DNA from 3 places in the Labrenzia sp. R5_0 genome. Region 2 is predicted to be linked to each of the others. Evidence: riboswitches for the same ligand, from Rfam matches in the RefSeq annotation. Region 2 holds a riboswitch; each other region holds the start of a gene.
The links. Region 2 has a riboswitch for thiamine pyrophosphate ahead of thiO (glycine oxidase ThiO). Riboswitches for the same ligand answer to the same signal wherever they lie in the genome.

Region 1 (2,198 bases), on a different contig from region 2:
CCTTCGGCGTGACGTAGCAGAGCATCGCCGTGCCGAACCAGCCAATCATCGCGGCACCGATGCCCGAGGTGATATGGTCGTAACCCGGCGCGATGTCGGTCGTCAGCGGTCCGAGCGTGTAGAACGGCGCCTCGCCGCAGACCGCAAGCTGCTTGTCCATGTTCTCCTTGATCTTGTGCATCGGCACATGACCAGGGCCTTCGATCATGACCTGGCAGTCTTTCGCCCAGGCGATCTTCGTCAGCTCTCCGAGCGTTTCCAGTTCGGCGAACTGCGCTGCGTCGTTGGCGTCGGCAATCGAGCCCGGACGCAAGCCGTCACCAAGTGAAAAGGAAACGTCGTAGGCACGGCAAATGTCGCAGATCTCCTCGAAATGCTCGTAAAGGAAGCTCTCCTTGTGATGATGCAGGCACCACTTGGCCATAATCGAACCGCCGCGCGATACGATGCCGGTAACGCGGTTGACGGTGAGCGGAATGTAGGAGAGCCGGACACCGGCATGGATGGTGAAATAGTCGACGCCCTGTTCGGCCTGCTCGATCAGCGTGTCGCGGAAGACTTCCCAGGTAAGGTCCTCGGCAATGCCGCCAACCTTTTCCAGCGCCTGGTAGAGCGGCACCGAGCCGATCGGAACCGGCGAATTCCGGATGATCCATTCACGAATGTTGTGGATGTTGCGCCCGGTCGATAGGTCCATGACGGTGTCGGCGCCCCAGCGAGTCGCCCAGACCATTTTCTCGACTTCCTCCGCCATCGACGAGGTGACGGCAGAGTTGCCGATATTGGCGTTGATCTTCACCAGGAAGTTCCGGCCAATGATCATCGGCTCCGCTTCCGGATGGTTGATATTGGCTGGGATGATCGCGCGCCCGCGGGCGACTTCCTCGCGGACGAAGTCCGGTGTAACAAAATCCGGGATCGCCGCGCCGAAGCTCTCTCCATCACGGGGAAGCTTTTCGTTTGCAGCCTTGCGACCAAGGTTTTCCCGGATGGCGATGAATTCCATCTCTGGCGTGATGATGCCGGCGCGGGCATAGGCGATCTGGGTGACGGTCTTGCCGTCTTTGGCGCGGCGCGGTTTCTGCAGGTTAGGGAATTGCAGTGTCAGGCGCTCGCCGGTGGCAAAGCCGTTGTCTTCCGGCTTGACCATGCGGCCCTCATATTCCTCCGTGTCACCGCGGGCGGCGATCCACTCGGCGCGAAGGCGCGGCAGTCCCATTTCAATATCGATCGCCTGGGTCGGGTCGGTATAGGGACCGGAGGCATCATAGACCGTGACGGGCGGTTCGCCGGCGGCCGGATGGACTGCGATCTCGCGCACTGGTACGCGGATATCGGGATGAATTTCGCCCGGCTTGTAAACCTTTGTAGAGGCAGGCAGCGGCCCCTTGGTGATTTCGGGCGTAATAGTCTTGGTGGCAATGTTCATTCTGAGGCTCCAATCTTTCAAGTTGGAGACCCAGTTCGAAGCCGGAATGATGGAAAGACGCCATGACGCTCCGGATTCTGGGCAACGTCGTACTGCAGCGCTTGCACCGTCCCTACGCCAGTATGAACTGGATCAGGTTCAACGGGTCACTGCGCTGCCATCAATCAACGGCCCAGCAGTATCTCAGCCCCTTGCCGGGGCACCCCTGGTAACGTTGCCATCGGCCATCATCCACGTGCGTTTGTCAATACAGAGATGCTTGGCTCGACGAGGAAGTGCTGTCACTTTGGCGGCAAAAGGTTGAAGGAAATGTGCCGGGTGACTCCAAAAAGTTGTCCGCGGACAACAATGCGAAGTTCTTGTCGAAACTAGGCTGAAAAATGCACTTGGTTAAGCGTTTGTAAATTGGTAACGAATCGGAGCATATTGTAACAGCGCAGTTTGAGGCGTAGTTTTCAAAAATGCGCAGTTCGAGGATTTTTCGAGATGGACACCAATCTTCTGGTTGAAGGTGCTGCTGAACACCTGCCAACGACACTTTCGGCGGACGCGAATGAGCTCGCTCATCAATTGCAGATACATCAACGAAAAATCTTTCCACCTGCTTCTCAAAAGACTATCCGAAGATTTTCGCCTGCAGAAGCAGCTAAATTGATTGGCATTAAGGAAGGCTATTTACGTCAGGTCGCCGCTGATGGGCATGGCCCCGAACCAAACGAGAACGGTAGGCGCACATATTCTGTCGAGGACATGGATCATATACGTCAGG
Region 2 (2,198 bases):
CTGAAGGTGTTGCACGATCCTGCCTGCCGCCTCCATGGCAAAATGCGGAGCAAGCAGGAAGCCGTGCCGGTAGAATCCGTTCATTGACAACGTGTTGCCGGTAAACGTGAGACGAGGAAGATTGTTGGGATATGCCGGGCGGAGGCCCACCCCGGTTTCGATGATCTTTGCCTCCGCAAATCCCGGATGCAGGCTGTAGGCGGCATTTAGGAGTTCCATGGTGGACCGAACACTGACCGCTCCCTGGTCACCGCTTTCGATCATGGTTGCCCCGACCATGAAGACGCCGTTGTCACGAGGCACGACATAGACCGGGATGCGCGGGTGCAGAAAACGCACCGGCCGCGAAAGCGAGACCTCCGGCGCGTGGAGGATCAGCATTTCACCGCGTACGGGACGCAAGTGCGGATCCGGCGAGGCCATGCCGGTACAATCGGCGACAAGATCGGTCGCCGCGGTGAAGTGCTGCGCCTCTAACCTCACCTCGGCACCGCTTTCAGACACCTTTGCCCGCAATGCCGTGAGGGCCCGCCGCGGATCGAGATAGGCTTCCCCGGCAAAATGGAGCCCCTTTGCAAATCGGCCTGCGAGGTCCGGCTCGAGTGCGCCCAGCGCGTCAGCGTCGAGCCAGGCAAAGCCGCTGGTTCGAGAAGCAAAGCGACTTAACTCGCCGGTATCGCGCGGCGCGGCAACAACCAGCGTGCCATTGTGCGAAACCTGTCCCGGCAGGACTTTGCTCCACCAGCCAATGGCGGCTTGCCCGAGCCGCAGTACATCTTCCTCGGCACTTTCCCGCTCACACCATGGCGCCAACATGCCGCCTGCGAGCCAGGAGGCACTGGCAGTGAGATCCTTGTGTTTTTCCAGCAGCTCCACCCGCACACCGCGCGAGACAAGCTCATGTGCCAGTGTCAGACCGGCGACACCCGCCCCTTTGATACCGACCTTCATTCCGCCTCTCCTGCCAGGGTGGACATCAGTCGTTCGACATCACGGAATGTCTGGTATTCCGCTTGCATTCAACGGATCTCCGCAAGGACCGGAAAAGGTCCCGCATTTCGGACATTCGGCTTGGAAAGGTGGCCGGGTTGGAGCATTGCCGTGGCGAACGCAGTTGGCCGAGAACACCTTCCCTTCGCCAGCATGACCTGGATCAGGTTCGTCGGGTCCCTGCACTGCGCAAGTGCGCCAGCAGTATCTCAGCCTCTTCTGGAGGCACCCCGGGTGAGCCCCTGTTGTGCCGCCCGTCAGGCGCACCTGTCAAGAGACAGGATGAGCCTTCATCCTTGTTGCCAGGGGCGCGCCAGAAAGTCGTCGATTTCGGCAAGGGTGTTGAACCGATAGACTTTCAGATGGTCCGGAGGTTCGCGGTAGATGTGCTCCAGTTTGGCTCTGGCGGAGTGTCTCGTTCGCCAGATGAACCTCAGGAATTCAACAGTTTGCCAGTTGAACTGCTCCGGGCAGCCCTCGGCCAGATCCGGACGGCTTTGCCCATTGTATTTCACCGACCGTTTCAGCACTCGAAATATGCGGCGCGTTACCGGGACATCGAGCCAGATGAAAGTGTCGGCACGTTCGATACGTTCCGCATAGGTGCTTGAATGACCACCCTCGAAGATCCACACATCCTTCAGATGGACCTCATGCGTCAGCCGGTCTTTCTCTTCCCGCGTCCGCTCGTTCCAACCGGAGCGGTAGTGGATCTTGTCCATATGATAGACCGGCAGTCCGGTTTTCCGCCCAAGGGCAACGGCAAGCGTGCTTTTACCCGAGCCCGGGCCGCCAACGATCATCACGCGTTTCATGTCGCACCAAACAAAAGCAAGGAAGGGCCGGTCGTTATACAGATTGTGCAGGGTATGAAAACCCGAAACAGACTGTTCAATGGACACTTCGGCTTCGCAGGCCCTATCTAGTTTGCAAGACAGAATGTTCTTTGATGGAGAGGCAGATGAGCTGGTTGAATTGCCCTGATCCCGTACCGGGAAATGCTGCAACCTGTGACCCGATTGAAACGATCATCGTACCGCGGACATCCGACCTCGGCGGATTTTCGGTAAGACGTGCCTTGCCGTCTGCCAGGCGGCGGATGGTTGGCCCGTTCATCTTCTTCGACCAGATGGGCCCGGCAGAACTTTTGGTCGGCGGCGGTATCGACGTGCGCCCGCATCCTCACATCGGGTTGGCGACAGTTACCT
Region 3 (2,198 bases), on a different contig from region 2:
GATCTCAACCTCGAGGCCTTCTGCCTCGAAGAAACCCTTGGTCTGCGCGGTTACCAGCGGCGCGTGATCCGGATTGATGAACCAGTCGAGCAGCAAGGTCAGTTTCTCACTGGCCTGTACCGGCCCCGATGCCAGCAGCCCGGCGGCCAATGCGAGTGACAGGATTTGTTTTTTCATGAGGTCCTCCGTAGAGCGGCAGCTAGGTGAGCGGCTGCCAGGGAACAAGAAGTCGGGTGAGATGGTTCACGGCAAAGCGCATGATCAGCACCATCGCCGCGAGCAGGATCAGGGCGGCGAACATCATGTCCGCCTGCATCCGGTTGCTGCTTTGAAGCATGATGAAGGCAAGGCCTCCTTTTGCCCCGGCCCATTCGCCGATGATCGCCCCCATGGGAGCGAACACCGCGGCCACCCGCAGGCCGGAGGCAAACGCCGGCAAGCCTGACGGCAGGCGAAAGAACCAGAGTTCCTTCAGGCGAGACAGACGATAAAGCCGGGCGAGATCGCACAAACCCGGGTCAAGCCGCTGCAGGCCATCGAAAAACGTCGATGTGACCGTGAAGAAGATGACCAGGATGATGACGACGATCTTGGAGGCCAGCCCGAAACCGAGCCAGAGCACCAGGATCGGCGCGATTGCGAAAACAGGCAGGGCCTGCGTCACCAGAATGGGCGGCATGGCGAACCTTGCAGCAATCGGAAACAGCCACAAAAGAACGGAAAGCAATGCCCCGGCGGCTGCTCCCAGCACAAACCCGAGCACCGTCTCATAGGCGGTGATGCCGGCATGATGCAGAAGGAAGCCTGCGTGTTTGACAAAGGCCGTAAAGACGCGGTCCGGACCCGGCAGGATATAATGCTGGGTGTCGAACACATGGACGATTGCCGCCCAGATAACGACAGTCAGCAGGAGGCCGAGTAAGGTCCTGGCAACAGCTTTCGCAAACGCCATCATCCCGCACCCCCCGCCGCCGTTGGCCAACAGGAACGCATGAAAGCCGATACCGGCATTCGGATGTGCGGCGACCGCAGTGGTCGCAGACAAGTACGCATAGGATCTCCCGTCTTCGGACAAGCCGAAAATGACAATGGAGATCCGGGAATAGGCTAAGGATTCCGTCCCTTCGCCGGCATGACCCGGATCAGGTTCTAAGGGTTCGGCATTACGCCATCTCAGCTCCGGTAACCGGAACACCCCTCGGACCAAGGCGGACCATGCCTTGTGTGACGGAAAAAGGCAAGCCGCCGTGAGGCGGCTTCTTCAGATTTTGAAAGGAGGCAGGCTGGCGCTTAGCCGGCTTGCCAGGACGTGATCGCCTTTTCAACGGCATCTGCACCGGCGGTTCCCTTTTCCAGGGTCAGGATGCCGCGCTTGCCGTTTTCGTAAAGCATCGGAATGTCGATCCAGCCGCGTTCACGCAGCAAGGCGAGATTGCGTTGCTGCTCGTTCGGCAAGCTGGAAAGGGCAATCCAGAAAAAGCCCGGAGACACTTTCACGGAAGCGCCGATCAGCGCATCGCCACGAGCTTCTTCCGTAGGCTTCATGACCAGGCCTGGCACGTTGACGACGTCACCCGGAGCGAAGTTTTCCGGGAACTCGTACTTGATCTCGACCAGATGGCTGGCGGGCAAGGAAGTATCGTCATTCGGCTTGATGCGAATGTCGACCTTCACATCCCGCTCGGGGATTTCAATGGAGGCGCTCAGAACCGCGAGAGCCTTGCCGTCCAGATTCGTTTCTTCATCGACACCCCAAACGACAGCGCCTTGCGCAGCCGTTCCGGCACCGCCGGACTCTTCCCCTTCTTCGTAAAGGATAGAGCGCTGCACCGAGGAATCCGTCGCCGTGGCGGACGGAGCCGGTGAAGTTTCGTCAGGCGAAATGGCCGAGAGATTGTCTTCCGGCACCGCAATCGGGCTTTCGGTGGTCGCAGAAGACTGATCGTTTTCTCCGCTCGTCACAATGGACGGCTGGGAAGGTTCGGGCGCAGCGGAAGCTGGTGTATCGACCTGCGGTGTATCGGCCGGCGCGGGCGAATCAGACTGTCCGGTAATCGTCGTCGTGGTTACCGTACGTGCATCCGGGGCAACCACATCCGTCTCGCCTTCGTTCAACAGGCGGTCGGTGTTTTTCGAAGGCTCTTCACCTTCTCCGGCGGGGGCAGCGGTCGAAGGCTCCGGCGTGGTGTCCGGCTGCG

Region 1: it holds a riboswitch for thiamine pyrophosphate, as region 2 does, so the genes downstream of both, thiC (phosphomethylpyrimidine synthase ThiC) here and thiO (glycine oxidase ThiO) in region 2, are expected to answer to the same signal.
Region 3: it holds a riboswitch for thiamine pyrophosphate, as region 2 does, so the genes downstream of both, J7447_RS26465 (ABC transporter permease) here and thiO (glycine oxidase ThiO) in region 2, are expected to answer to the same signal.

What each region holds. Positions count from the first base shown of each region.
Region 1 covers NZ_JAGHRK010000012.1:26,632-28,829, forward strand. The annotation lists gene thiC (phosphomethylpyrimidine synthase ThiC) at 1-1,429, opposite strand, end outside; TPP riboswitch at 1,521-1,646, opposite strand; gene repA (plasmid partitioning protein RepA) at 1,916-2,198, shown strand, end outside.
Region 2 covers NZ_JAGHRK010000001.1:1,389,454-1,391,651, reverse strand. The annotation lists gene thiO (glycine oxidase ThiO) at 1-951, opposite strand, end outside; TPP riboswitch at 1,113-1,233, opposite strand; gene J7447_RS06395 (DNA topology modulation protein FlaR) at 1,281-1,805, opposite strand; gene J7447_RS06390 (pirin family protein) at 1,952-2,198, shown strand, end outside.
Region 3 covers NZ_JAGHRK010000006.1:257,395-259,592, reverse strand. The annotation lists gene J7447_RS26470 (ABC transporter substrate-binding protein) at 1-177, opposite strand, end outside; gene J7447_RS26465 (ABC transporter permease) at 200-1,045, opposite strand; TPP riboswitch at 1,103-1,209, opposite strand; gene J7447_RS26460 (hypothetical protein) at 1,291-2,198, opposite strand, start outside.